Regions from separate parts of the Glaciecola sp. SC05 genome, predicted to be linked through region 3. Evidence: predicted binding sites of a transcription regulator. Region 3 holds the regulator's gene; each other region holds the start of a gene.

Region 1 (4,294 bases), on a different contig from region 3:
TGCGGTTTGCGCTTGAGGCTCTTGTACGACACCAGCGAGTTCGGTGTCTGATTTATCTGAGGCACCATCGCGAGTGTTGTGATAATACAGCGTCTTCACGCCTAACTTGTATGTGGTCAGCAAGTCTTTTAGTAAGAGTTTCATGGGAACCTTGTTGCCCTCGTACTTACCTGGATCGTAACTCGTATTCGCCGAAATAGTTTGGTCTATAAATTTTTGCATAATGGCAACTAACTGCAGGTATCCATCGTTTGATGGGATGTCCCACATTAATTCATAGGCATTTTTCAGCGCTTTGTAATCAGGCACGACTTGCTTTAGTACGCCATCTTTACTGGTCTTTATACTAATATGCCCACGCGGTGGTTCAATTCCGTTTGTCGCATTTGAAATTTGTGATGAGGTTTCTGATGGCATAAGCGCTGACAGCGTCGAATTGCGTAAACCATGCTCCACAATCTCATTGCGAAGGGTATTCCAATCATAATGAAGAGGCTCATTGCATACCGCATCAAGGTCGCGTTTATAAGAGTCTATTGGCAAAATGCCTTTTGAGTAGGTTGTTTCATTAAATTTAGGGCACGCGCCTTTTTCTTTGGCTAAATTATTAGATGCTTTTAACAAATAGTATTGCATTGCTTCAAACGTTCTATGAATCAAACCGTTCGCACTGTGGTCAGAGTATTTCACGCCGTTCTTTGCAAGGTAGTAGGCAAAGTTAATTACGCCTATGCCTAGGGTTCTACGACCGATGGTTGCATTCAGAGCCGCCGGAACAGGGTAATCTTGATAATCCAATAGATTATCTAAGGCACGCACAGAAAGGTCGGCTAATTCCTCAAAATCATCAAGACTCTCAATTGAACCTAAGTTAAATGCAGAGAGCGTACAAAGGGCTATTTCACCTTCTGGATCATCGACGTTGCGTAATGGTTTGGTGGGTAATGCAATTTCTAAACATAGGTTGCTTTGACGCACAGGTGCAACCGAGGGATCAAATGGGCTGTGGGTATTGCAATGGTCGACATTCTGCAGATAAATACGGCCCGTGCTGGCTCGTTCTTGCATAAACTGGCTAAACAGTTCAATCGCTTTAACTCGCTTTTTACGGATGCTGTCATCATTTTCATACTGTACATAGAGCTTTTCAAACTCTACTTGATCAGCAAAGAAAGAATCGTACAGACCTGGCACATCAGAAGGGCTAAATAAGGTGATGTAATCGTCTTTAATCATCCGGGTGTACATCAGTTTATTACACTGAATTCCATAATCTAAATGACGCACGCGGTTTTCTTCAACGCCACGGTTGTTTTTCAACACTAATAGTGACTCTACTTCCAGATGCCACATAGGATAAAACAAGGTCGCTGCGCCGCCGCGAACGCCGCCTTGAGAACAACTTTTAACCGCAGTTTGGAAATACTTATAAAAGGGTACGCAGCCAGTATGGAAAGCTTCACCGCCTCGGATCGGACTACCAATAGCTCTGATTCGACCCGCATTTATGCCAATGCCGGCGCGTTGACTGACATATTTAACGATGGCACTGGCGGTGGCGTTAATCGAATCTAGGCTGTCTCCAGCTTCGATCAACACGCACGAGCTAAATTGACGAGTAGGGGTGCGCACACCTGCCATAATCGGCGTTGGCAGGGAGATCTTAAATTTAGAGGTCGCGTCGTAAAAACGTTTGATGTAATCCATGCGAGTGTCGGCAGGGTATTTTGCGAATAAGCATGCCGCAACTAACACATATAGGAACTGGGCGCTTTCGTATATTTCACCGCTTACTCGATTTTGTACAAGGTATTTACCTTCTAACTGCTTAACCGCTGCGTAACTGAAGTCCATATCGCGACTGTGATCAAGAAATGCATCCATTTCAGCCAGCTCAGCAGGGCTGTAGTCTTCTAATAAATGCTTATCGTACTTACCTTTCTCAACCATGCTTTTAACATGATCGTATAAGGCTGGGGGTTCGAATCTGCCGTAGGCTTTCTTACGCAAATGAAAGATGGCTAGACGAGCAGACATGTATTGATAATCTGGCGACTCAGTTGAAATTAAGTCCGCCGCAGACTTTATCAATGTCTCGTGAATTTCTGCTGTTTTAATACCGTTGTAAAACTGTATCTGTGCTTTTATTTCTACCTGCGAAACAGAAACGTCTTCAAGTCCGCTTGCGGCCCATGTAACAACTTGATGAATTTTGTCTAAGTCTATTGCTTCTTGTGAACCATCTCGTTTGGTTACCAAAAGATCATTTTTCATTATGGTTATACTCTTATTTTTATGGCTGGAGTCTTTGCCCAGCTTAATGTGTTATCAGCGCAAAAAATTGAATGATTGACTTATCATCTGCAGGTACTTCGAAGATCCAAAAAATGAACGCATAATGTCAATAGACACAAGATAGTGGGTCTTTAGTGGTAATGCAATCACTATATCTAGTGTTTGGGTGTCAACAATGGTTCACATCTTCGTTTAGTTAGTAGGAACTTACCGATGAGATTAATGCTTACTTGTACTCACGTTCTTGCAACTACTTTTATGCTAAAAAACAAAAAAACATTTAATTTTAAAAAGCATATTCTTAGTCCAAAATGTAATTAAGAGATGCGGCAGAAAGTTGGTCATTCCTTATCTTGGTACAAGATCTAAAAACGACATCAAGTATCCTCAGTGACAAACTGCGCATTAATCTAAATTTGCTTGCTCTAATTTGCGTAGGTTCGTGATTTAAGTTGCCTGACAGACAATAAAGTAGTTTACGTCGACATTTTTTTGAGACAGGTAATACTGATTTAACAAGGGTTGAAAATGCAGGCCCGTCATTTCTAGGGCGTTTAGTGATGTATTTTCGATCATCGCCATTAACTCAGAAGGTTTGATAAACTTGGCGTAATCATGGGTTCCTTTAGGTACCATCGATAGCATATATTCGGCGGCCACGATCGCCATTAGATATGATTTCATGTTGCGATTTAAGGTAGAAAAAATCACTTTGCCATTGGGTTTTACCATATGAGCGCAAGCCCTGACTATGGCAGCGGGGTCGGGCACATGCTCTAACATTTCTAAGCAGCAGACCACATCGTAGGCATGTGGATGATTTTGTGACCAATCTTCGGCAGTAGTTAAATAATAATCTACCTGTACACCCGATTCTAAGCGATGCAAGTTAGCAACATCTAAAGACGCCTGAACCATATCAATGCCAGTAAGCTCAGCCCCCTTTAACGCTAATGCCTCAGAGAGAATGCCGCCGCCGCACCCAACATCGAGCACTCGCTTACCAAACAAGCCCTCACAGTGGGCTTCTATATAGTCAACACGCAAGGGGTTAATGTCATGAAGGGATTTAAACTCACCTTCTTTGTCCCACCAGTGACTGGCTAGCTCAGCAAATTTGCTGAGTTCTTGAGCGTCAACATTTGACATTATTATTCCCATTTGGCAAAACGAATTGTGAAGATTATCGCACCTTTATGTGGCCTTGATAAGGCTTCTTGCAAATACAATTAATGCACGCAAAATAAATTACGCTCTAAGCGCACAAGGCGCTACATTTTTTGAGCCTATAGTGCTAGTATCACGACTTGAAAATAAGATGATAAAAACAAAGTGGTGATGTGCACGTCCATACGGACTTTCAGGCTAAGGCTCATTTTGAGAATGAGTAGGGCCAGAGGATCACTCCACAACAATAAGGATCATTCAGTTCATGGCTGACAACAATTCCAGTAGTATTTCCCCGATTAATATAGAAGAAGAACTTAAGAATTCCTATCTTGATTATGCAATGAGTGTAATCGTAGGGCGCGCATTGCCCGACGTACGTGACGGTCTTAAGCCTGTTCACCGTCGTGTATTATTTGCAATGAGCGAACTTAAAAATGACTTCAATAAGCCTTATAAAAAATCCGCGCGGGTTGTTGGAGACGTTATTGGTAAATATCACCCGCATGGTGATTCTGCGGTGTACGACACTATTGTACGGATGGCTCAGCCATTTTCACTGCGCTACATGCTCGTTGACGGTCAAGGTAATTTTGGCTCAGTAGACGGTGACTCTGCTGCTGCCATGCGTTATACCGAAGTCCGCATGGCTAAAATAGCGCATGAATTGCTCGCTGACTTAGAAAAAGAAACCGTTAACTTTGTGCCCAACTATGACGGCACTGAATTCATTCCAGAAGTTGTGCCCACCAAAGTACCGAATTTGCTAGTCAATGGTTCATCGGGCATCGCTGTGGGCATGGCAACGAACATACCGCCTCACAACTTGACC
Region 2 (4,294 bases), on a different contig from region 3:
CGAGCGTTTTAATGCTTATCATGATCTCCTACCCACTGATTTATATGATTAACAACTATTGGGTTAAAGGATTTGTAATAAGCATCATATTGGCCGTGTTAGGATTTATTTGGTCCAAGCCGAGCGCAATTTAACCTTACTAAACCTCATGTGCCTCGTCAGGTGATGCACTATACTCCTTAGTTTGTCGATGATAGTGGCGTATATCATGCTCATCTCGCCTACCTTTACTAAATGCAGAGACTCGCTTTAAGTAGCCAATTACACGCGTGCCATAATCAATATCTTTTGAATTACATGCGCTACAAGCAGATAAAGTACGTTTATCGATATGCTCGCACTCATTGCATATTGTAATTTTTACGTTAATGCAAAAGTAGTTACAACCCGCTTGAGCTGCGATGTTTAAAATCCGCAGCGCGTTTTTTTCTGTTAAGGTTTCTTCTAAATTGACATGAAGCGCAGATCCACCATCGAGATAGCGCGTCATTTCATGCCCATGCATGAAAAATTTATCGAGATGATTAATACCCGCATTTTCAACGGCATAAAAATATGAGTTATAACAGTCTCGCGTGACCCAAAATCCATCTTCTCGATCCCATTTGGCATTTTTTACACCAAGGTTTTCCGCCGGCACAAACTCAGTGTTGAACATATATCCATATTCTTTGTTAGCGCGCTTATTGGCGTCGTAAATAGTTCTTAAATGTTGCTGAACAAAGTGCTTATAGTCGCTATTATTATCGACTCGAATGCCTAAAAATTCGGCGGCCTCGACCATGCCATTTATGCCAATGGTAAGATACTGTTTTTTTAAATCGATGAAACCCGCGCTATACACAGAAAGCGCGCCTGCTGTTAAATACTCCTCAACGAGCGCGCGATAAGCAACTTGATACTTTTGAATATTCTCAACCGTCTTTTTAATGTCCATACCTTTTTGAATAAGTCGATTCATATTCATGGTAATGACATTAATCGAGCCTGTAGAAACGCCACCGGCACCTAAACTGTATGAAAAGGTATTGTCTGAAATTTCATTACGCAAGCGACAACATGATGCCAGAGAGTCTGGGCTGTCAGATTGATACACAAAAAATGACGCGCCTTGACTCATTGAGCGAGCGCACATTTGCGCAAAGCCTGCATCTTTAACTGCTCCATTTTCCGTCAGCATCGCAGCGGTAACGACTGGAAATGTCAAAATAGCTTTGCTCCTTTCTTGGGTAAACCAGTCAACAAAAAAGCCTTGAAGTTTTTCGATACTTTGCCACTTAGGAGCGGTCATATCAGGAAACACAAAACCTCCAAACATGGCGTCAAAGTAATACTTGTCGTATAAGGATATATTCCAAAATACGCTTTGGTAACCTCTGGCGGCTGCGGGCTGGTTAATCGCATAGACCACATGTTGTAGATGATTTTCTATTTCTTTTTTATGCGTGGTCAGATACTCGCTGCCAAGATCTTTGCGCGCAAAATAATCGAAGTACATTAAAAACTCTACTGTCGCAATGGCGCCAGCAAATTGTGCACTAATGGCAAAAACTAAGTTCACAAAGCTGCCACAAAATGATGACAGATGCTGTGGGGCTTTCGATTCGCCGCCAAGTTTGGTTAAGCCATCTAACAAGAACGGATACATGGTAATAGATGCACAATAGGGTTTTAAGCTCGTTTCGTCATGCACATATATTTCATGTTGACGAATTTGTCGCTCATATTCTTTGGCCAACGGGGCGCCAAAAAGCGTTTGTATTTTTTGTTTGACCGACGCACGATTAACTTGAATAAAGAAGTCTTTCATAAGCTCAGCTTCTAAAGTAGCAATATTTTTACTCGTTACGTTAGCGTTTGCGTCTAAAGTCGCGCCATCGGCGGCATTGTCGGCTCCTAGATAGTTAGCAATGAAATCTAGCTTATGATTAATGTGTTCTTGATTAAGTGGTAGCATTGAGTGAAGACTCCTGAAATTTAATGTTTAGTACTTGCCCATTTGCAAGCTCTATAAAGCGCTGATTAGTGTTGGGGTTTTCAAGTCCACCTAGCGTGCGAATATATGGACCTGTTTTTATATAAGTAAGTAAACTTTTAAGTGTGTCGGGTACGTCGTTAAGACCCGTATATAAACAGGTACTCATGCCGCTTTCACGTGCTTTTTTTAGTTTTGAACATAGTGCTTCTAAGCACCATTCTCCGCCAAAAAACAGCACACAGCTCACATATTGAGAGTACTGAGTTAGGTAACGGTTAAAGCGTTCATCACTCAGATGGGTACCTGCAGTGCTTGGCCAAGTATCTTTGCTATGACAGCCTTTACAACGTAAAGGGCAACCAGTAATGGTAAAGCACAAGCTAATATGATCTGGGACTTCTTGAAATAAAACCTGGGGCTCGAAAGAGTTAAACATTAACACTCCAAAACACTATATGTAGTGTTTTTATACTCCTCAAACACAACATGTAGTATGATCTGGATCAAAGTTTCACCTCTTAAAATGCGATTAAATGGTGGGTTTTCCCACAAAGCCGAGACGCCAATGACTTAGGGATTTTAAAACAATAAAGGGACGCAGAGCGCGCTAGAGGCAAGTGCTAATGTCATCGCTTATGCGATAAGGACATACAACAAAAAATACGACGATAGAAAACAGGTTTTATAATGATGAATGGGGCTCAAACCAACGCTTTATCGCTTGATGATCACTGGATTTAGTTTCCACCCATTTCAGACCTGTTGATGTGCCTTCCTGCTTCCATAAAGGCGCATTGGTTTTTAGGTAATCCATAATAAATTCTGTCGCTTCAAACGCATTCTTTCTATGTTTTGAGGTCACACCAACAAACACAATTTGTTCGGTTGCCTCAAGCTGCCCCACTCGATGAATCAAGCGAATATGACCGAGCTCCCAGCGCTTTCTTGCAGCTGAGCAGATTTTCATCAGCGACTTTTCGGTCATACCAGGGTAATGTTCAATGACAACACTCGATACCGCACCTTGAGGATTGAACTCTCTCACCAAACCGGTGAACGTTACGATAGCGCCATCACTGTCCGCATTATCCCGAAGTGCTTGATACTCAACACAGTGCTCAAAATCCTCTTGCTGGACGCGTATCATAATTATCCACCCGTTACCGGAGGGAAAAACGCAATTTCATCCCCGTCATTTATGCGCGCATCTGCACCACAAAGCGTTTGATTTACTGCTATGAGCACATCATTTTCTTTTAATACGCTCCACTGCTCGCTTTTTTCTAATAATTCACGAAGCAGGTCACTGACAGTCCTTTGACCTGAGTACTCAAAATTCAGAGACGCTACACCAAGACGTTCTCGTAGACTTGCAAAAAATTTAATTTGGATCATTTTCTCGCCTCCAGACGCCAGACTTACCGCCTGATTTTTCTAACACTCTTATAGCATAGATGATCATGCTTGGATCTGCCGCCTTACACATATCAAATAGAGTCAATAGCGCAACCGACACCCCCGTTAACGCTTCCATTTCAACGCCTGTTACCCCATCTAATTTGCAATGACATAACACGCGAATTTCATTATGTTGTTCATCCATTTCAAAATCGATACTAACTTTACTCAACATCAATGGATGGCACAGTGGAATTAAGTTGGCACAATTCTTACTCGCCTGTATGCCGGCTATCCTAGCGGTGCTTAACACATCTCCCTTTGCCATTTTGTTCTGCTGCACTTTTAACAGTGTCTCAGCGCTCATCGAGATAGCGCCGATTGCTGTTGCCTCTCTTCTTGTCTCTTGTTTGCCTGAAACATCCACCATATTAGCCGCGCCATGCTCATCCACGTGAGTTAGGTTAGCACTGCCGATTGTGGATGTACTCATGAGCGGGAGCTACAAAGCTGCTGCTGAAATTGACTTGAATCATTAGCATCTGATTTGGCAGCAATATCGACACGCTTTAGATGGGGAACAAAGTTGCAAGGTCCTTGTGCACCATCTAGCTGCTGCTTAATAATGCCGTTCCACGCTGTTTTGCATGCACCCGTCGACCCCGGCACACAAAAAATTACTGTGTTATTGGCTAAGCCAGATATTGCGCGGGATTGAATGGTCGAGGTTCCAATTTCTTGATAGCTCAAATGCCTGAAAAGTTCGCCAAAGCCTTCTACTTCCTTATCAAATAGGGGAGCGACCGCCTCAGGCGTTGAGTCTCGTTGTGTAAATCCTGTACCGCCAGTAATTAATATCGCTTGCACATTCGGATCAGCGATATACTCCGATACTCTCGCTCGAATAAGGTAAACATC
Region 3 (4,294 bases):
ATAACTGCGGCTGGCTCACAGCCGGCTAAACGCGCTAAATCGACACCGGCCTCAGTATGTCCTGCGCGATTGAGCACACCGCCTTCTTTGGCAATCAGCGGAAATATATGCCCAGGCTGCACGATGTCATCTGCAACAGCATCTCTGGCCACTGCTGCTTGAATAGTGCGCGCACGATCGGCAGCAGAAATTCCAGTGGTTACGCCATCTCTGGCTTCAATCGATACGGTGAAATTGGTTGAGAATTGGGCGCTATTTTTATCTACCATCAAAGGTAGCTTTAAGCGCTTGCAACGCTCAGTCGTCATCGGTAAGCAAACTAAGCCACGGGCATGAGTGACCATAAAGTTGATAGTCTCAGCACTCACATGCTCGGCAGCCATAATGATATCACCTTCATTTTCGCGGTCTTCATCATCCATTAAAATGACCATTTTACCTTGTTTGATATCGTCGATAATTTCTTGTGTACTATTTAATGCCATTAGACTGCCTTTAGGTATGTCGATGTGTTGTGTATGTTCTGTGTATAGCTGTACAAAATAAATGCAGGCTATTTCAAATATCCATTTTCAGCCAAAAAGCTCATGCTTATGTCGGCTTTGTCGCTTTTAGCGGCTTTGTCACCAAGCATCAAGCGCTCTAGGTAACGAGCAATAACGTCCACTTCCAAGTTCACTTTTGTGCCTATTTTATAATCACCTATCACGGTTTCTTTCAACGTATGCGGAATAAGCCAGAGCATAAATGATGCCCCTTTTACTTCATTCACCGTCAAGCTCACACCGTCTACCGTAATAGAGCCCTTATGAGCAATGTATTTAGCAAGTTCATCGGGAGCCTTAACCCATACTTCTACATATCGAGTGTGCTCGGTGATGGATTCTACCGCCCCTACTCCGTCAACATGACCAGAAACAATATGCCCGCCAAATCGGCTATCGGGGCGCATGGCTTTTTCAAGGTTGACTGAACTGCCGCTTTGATAATGTGCAAAACCTGTATACTTTATGGTTTCTGCTGAAACATCGGCCTTATAGTAATTGCTTCCTTTCTCTACAACCGTTAAGCAGACGCCATTGGTTGCGATGCTATCGCCTAAATACACGTCGCTCATGTCCATTTTCCCCGCGACTACAGTCAAGCGAATATCATGGCCTAAGTTATCTAAAGCTTTAATGGTGCCAACTGCTTCTATGATACCGGTAAACATTTTACCTCACTACTGTTTAGTTGTTTGCCAAAGGTTTTACTGAACGGATTAGCGCATTTGGCAAATAATTTTAATATCTGGCCCAACCTGTGTTATCGAAGAAACACGGGTATTAATGGCTTCTTGCAAATCTTGTTTTGGCAGCGTGGATAATAACTCTCGCGCGCCACCACCTAAAAATTTAGGCGCTAAATACAGAATTAATTCATCGACCAAATTAGCTTCCAACATTGCGCCCGCTAGCTTTGCTCCTGCTTCTACCCATATATTATTAAGCCCTTGAGCGCCTAAGTCGTCTAACATACGAGATAAATCCACATGTCGCTCATTTTCAGGCAAGGGTAATTGAACTTGACTAACGCTCGTGCTGCCTAATTTGTTATTGCCCATGCAGTTGTAAATGCGTGTCAAACTGCCGTCTGAACACAAAATTAGCTCATCATGTAGTCGATTTTTCCCGTCTATAACCACTCGCAAGGGTTGCGCTTCACGTTGTAAAAACGCCTTTGCTACTGAATCAGGTAATTCATTGCTCCGCACGTTTAGGCGCGGGTTGTCAGCCAGTGCCGTGCCCGAACCCGTTAATATTGCACAGGACTTTGCTCGTTCAAGCTGCACGTCGCGCCGCGCATCATCCGAGGTGATCCACTGACTTTTACCGTTTTGCAATGCCGTTTTACCGTCTAAACTCGCCGCAAGCTTCAACCTAATGTAAGGTCTACCGGTTCGCATTCTGGTGAAAAAACCGATGTTGAGCTGTTCAGCCTGTTGCTGCATTAACCCTACCTTCACGACTATACCGGCGTCTTCAAGCAACTTGACGCCTTTACCTGCGACCTCTGGGTTGCTGTCCAAAACAGCAATAACGACTTTTTGAATGCCGGCATTTATTAATGCTAAAGCACAAGGGGGGGTGCGGCCATAATGGGAGCATGGCTCCAAAGTAACATATGCAGTAGCAGATTTAGCCAGTAAACCAGCCTGCTCTAGAGCATGCACTTCGGCATGCGCGGTTCCGCTCTTGTAATGAAACCCCTCACCAACGACTTTGCCAGTTGCAGATACAATTACACATCCAACGCTTGGATTTGGCGTAACAGAATAGTTCCCCTGCTCGGCTAAGCGCAGTGCTCTAGCCATATACAAAGCATCCGTTGGGCTAAAATGCGCTGACACTTATTGGGGCTCACTCGAGAGGCGGGCGATTTCTTCACCAAACTCTTTTACATCTTCAAAAGAGCGATAAACAGAGGCAAATCTAACGTAAGCAACTTTATCGAGTTTCTTTAAAGCGTCCATAATCAACTCACCCACAAATTCGCTTTTAACTTCGCGCTCTCCGGTTGCTCGTAGGGACGCTTTTATCTTGAACACACACTGCTCTATCGCCTCTATACTGACGGGGCGTTTTTCAAGCGCGCGCTGCAAGCCTGCCATTAGTTTTTCTTCATTAAAGGGCTCTCGTGTATTGTCACGTTTGACAACGCGAGGCATCACCAATTCAGCCGCTTCAAAGGTCGTAAAGCGCTCACTGCATTCTACACATTGACGTCTGCGTCTTACTTGGGCTCCATCGGAAACTAAGCGAGAGTCTATAACTTTGGTCTCTTGGGCTGAACAAAACGGACAAAACATGGTGTTTCCTAACTAGTAATGAACAATTTTTAGTTGGCGTAGTTTACGTCAAAAACACATCAGAAAGTAGTCTATACCTTAGGGTCTGTCTTAGACTAGCGGTTATAATCAAGTTATAAGCAGGCTGATTAAAAAAGCCGGATTTACCCGGCTTTTAAATACTTACTGTTGAGGGACATAATGCTAAGGCCTTCAACGAAAGCTCAAAGCACTCTAAGCTAACCGTAGACTGGAAACTTCTCGCAAAGCTCAACCACTTCTGCTTTAACCCTATCGATCACGCTTTTATCTGAGATGTTGTCCAATACATCACACATCCACGTCGCAACCTGTTTAGCTTCTGCTTCTTCAAATCCACGGCGAGTTATAGCGGGAGAACCGATACGCAGACCACTGGTAACAAACGGTGAGCGTGGATCATTGGGCACCGAATTTTTGTTTACAGTAATATTTGCACTACCTAGCGCCGCATCTGCTTCTTTGCCGGTAATGTCTTTGTCAATTAAATCAAGTAGAAATAGGTGATTATCAGTACCGTTAGAGACGATTTTATATCCGCGCTCTTGCATCACCGCTACCATCGCTTTGGCATTTTTCAACACCTGTTTTTGGTACACTTTGAAGTCAGGAGAAAGCGCCTCTTTGAACGCAACTGCCTTTGCGGCAATGACATGGCACAAAGGACCGCCCTGATTACCGGGGAATACCGCGCTATTAAACTTTTTGTATAAGGCTTCGTCGCCACAATTAGATATGATCAAGCCGCCCCTTGGGCCGGCTAATGTTTTATGAGTGGTCGTGGTAACAACATGCGCATGCGGGATAGGGCTTGGGTATTCACCTGCCGCAACTAAACCCGCTACATGAGCCATATCAACCAACAAATACGCGCCCACTTTGTCCGCAATTTCTCTAAAGCGTGCCCAGTCAACAATGCCAGAATATGCAGAAAAACCGCCGATAATTAATTTCGGCTTGTGCTCAAGCGCCAGCGCCTCTACTTGCGCGTAATCGATGACGCCGGTTTCAGGGTGCAATCCATACTGCACCGCATTATACGTTTTACCTGAGAAGTTGACATGTGAGCCGTGCGTAAGATGCCCACCATCCGATAGGCTCATGCCTAATACGGTATCGTTTGCTTCTATTAAGGCCATAAATACGGCCGTATTCGCCTGCGAACCGGAATGCGGCTGGACGTTCGCGTACTCGCAATTAAACAGCTGTTTGGCACGTTCAATAGCCAAAGTCTCAGCAATATCTACATACTCACAACCACCGTAATAACGCTTGCCTGGATATCCTTCAGCATACTTATTCGTCAACTGTGAACCCTGCGCTTCAAGTACTCTTGGGCTGCAATAGTTTTCAGAGGCGATAAGCTCAATATGATGTTCTTGACGCTGTTTCTCTTTTTCCATCGCATCGGCTAGTTCTGGGTCGAAT

Evidence for each region. The regulator NrdR, encoded in region 3, represses ribonucleotide reductase genes. The targets are predictions, from matches to a motif close to AAACACNANATNTNGTGTTT.
Region 1: nrdA (class 1a ribonucleoside-diphosphate reductase subunit alpha) is a predicted target of NrdR. The motif match lies at 2,440-2,459, and genes of this name have one in related genera.
Region 2: nrdG (anaerobic ribonucleoside-triphosphate reductase activating protein) is a predicted target of NrdR. The motif match lies at 2,425-2,444, and genes of this name have one in related genera.

Annotation. Positions count from the first base shown of each region.
Region 1 covers NZ_JBGIYY010000002.1:144,540-148,833, forward strand. The annotation lists gene nrdA (class 1a ribonucleoside-diphosphate reductase subunit alpha) at 1-2,274, opposite strand, end outside; gene ubiG (bifunctional 2-polyprenyl-6-hydroxyphenol methylase/3-demethylubiquinol 3-O-methyltransferase UbiG) at 2,743-3,444, opposite strand; gene gyrA (DNA topoisomerase (ATP-hydrolyzing) subunit A) at 3,728-4,294, shown strand, end outside.
Region 2 covers NZ_JBGIYY010000010.1:31,721-36,014, forward strand. The annotation lists gene AB9H30_RS10650 (YbaN family protein) at 1-134, shown strand, start outside; gene nrdD (anaerobic ribonucleoside-triphosphate reductase) at 140-1,957, opposite strand; gene nrdG (anaerobic ribonucleoside-triphosphate reductase activating protein) at 1,944-2,414, opposite strand; gene moaE (molybdopterin synthase catalytic subunit MoaE) at 2,661-3,125, opposite strand; gene moaD (molybdopterin converting factor subunit 1) at 3,128-3,373, opposite strand; gene moaC (cyclic pyranopterin monophosphate synthase MoaC) at 3,360-3,869, opposite strand; gene moaB (molybdenum cofactor biosynthesis protein B) at 3,866-4,294, opposite strand, start outside.
Region 3 covers NZ_JBGIYY010000020.1:25,394-29,687, forward strand. The annotation lists gene ribBA (bifunctional 3,4-dihydroxy-2-butanone-4-phosphate synthase/GTP cyclohydrolase II) at 1-485, opposite strand, end outside; gene AB9H30_RS16265 (riboflavin synthase) at 554-1,213, opposite strand; gene ribD (bifunctional diaminohydroxyphosphoribosylaminopyrimidine deaminase/5-amino-6-(5-phosphoribosylamino)uracil reductase RibD) at 1,262-2,353, opposite strand; gene nrdR (transcriptional regulator NrdR) at 2,390-2,848, opposite strand; gene glyA (serine hydroxymethyltransferase) at 3,067-4,294, opposite strand, start outside.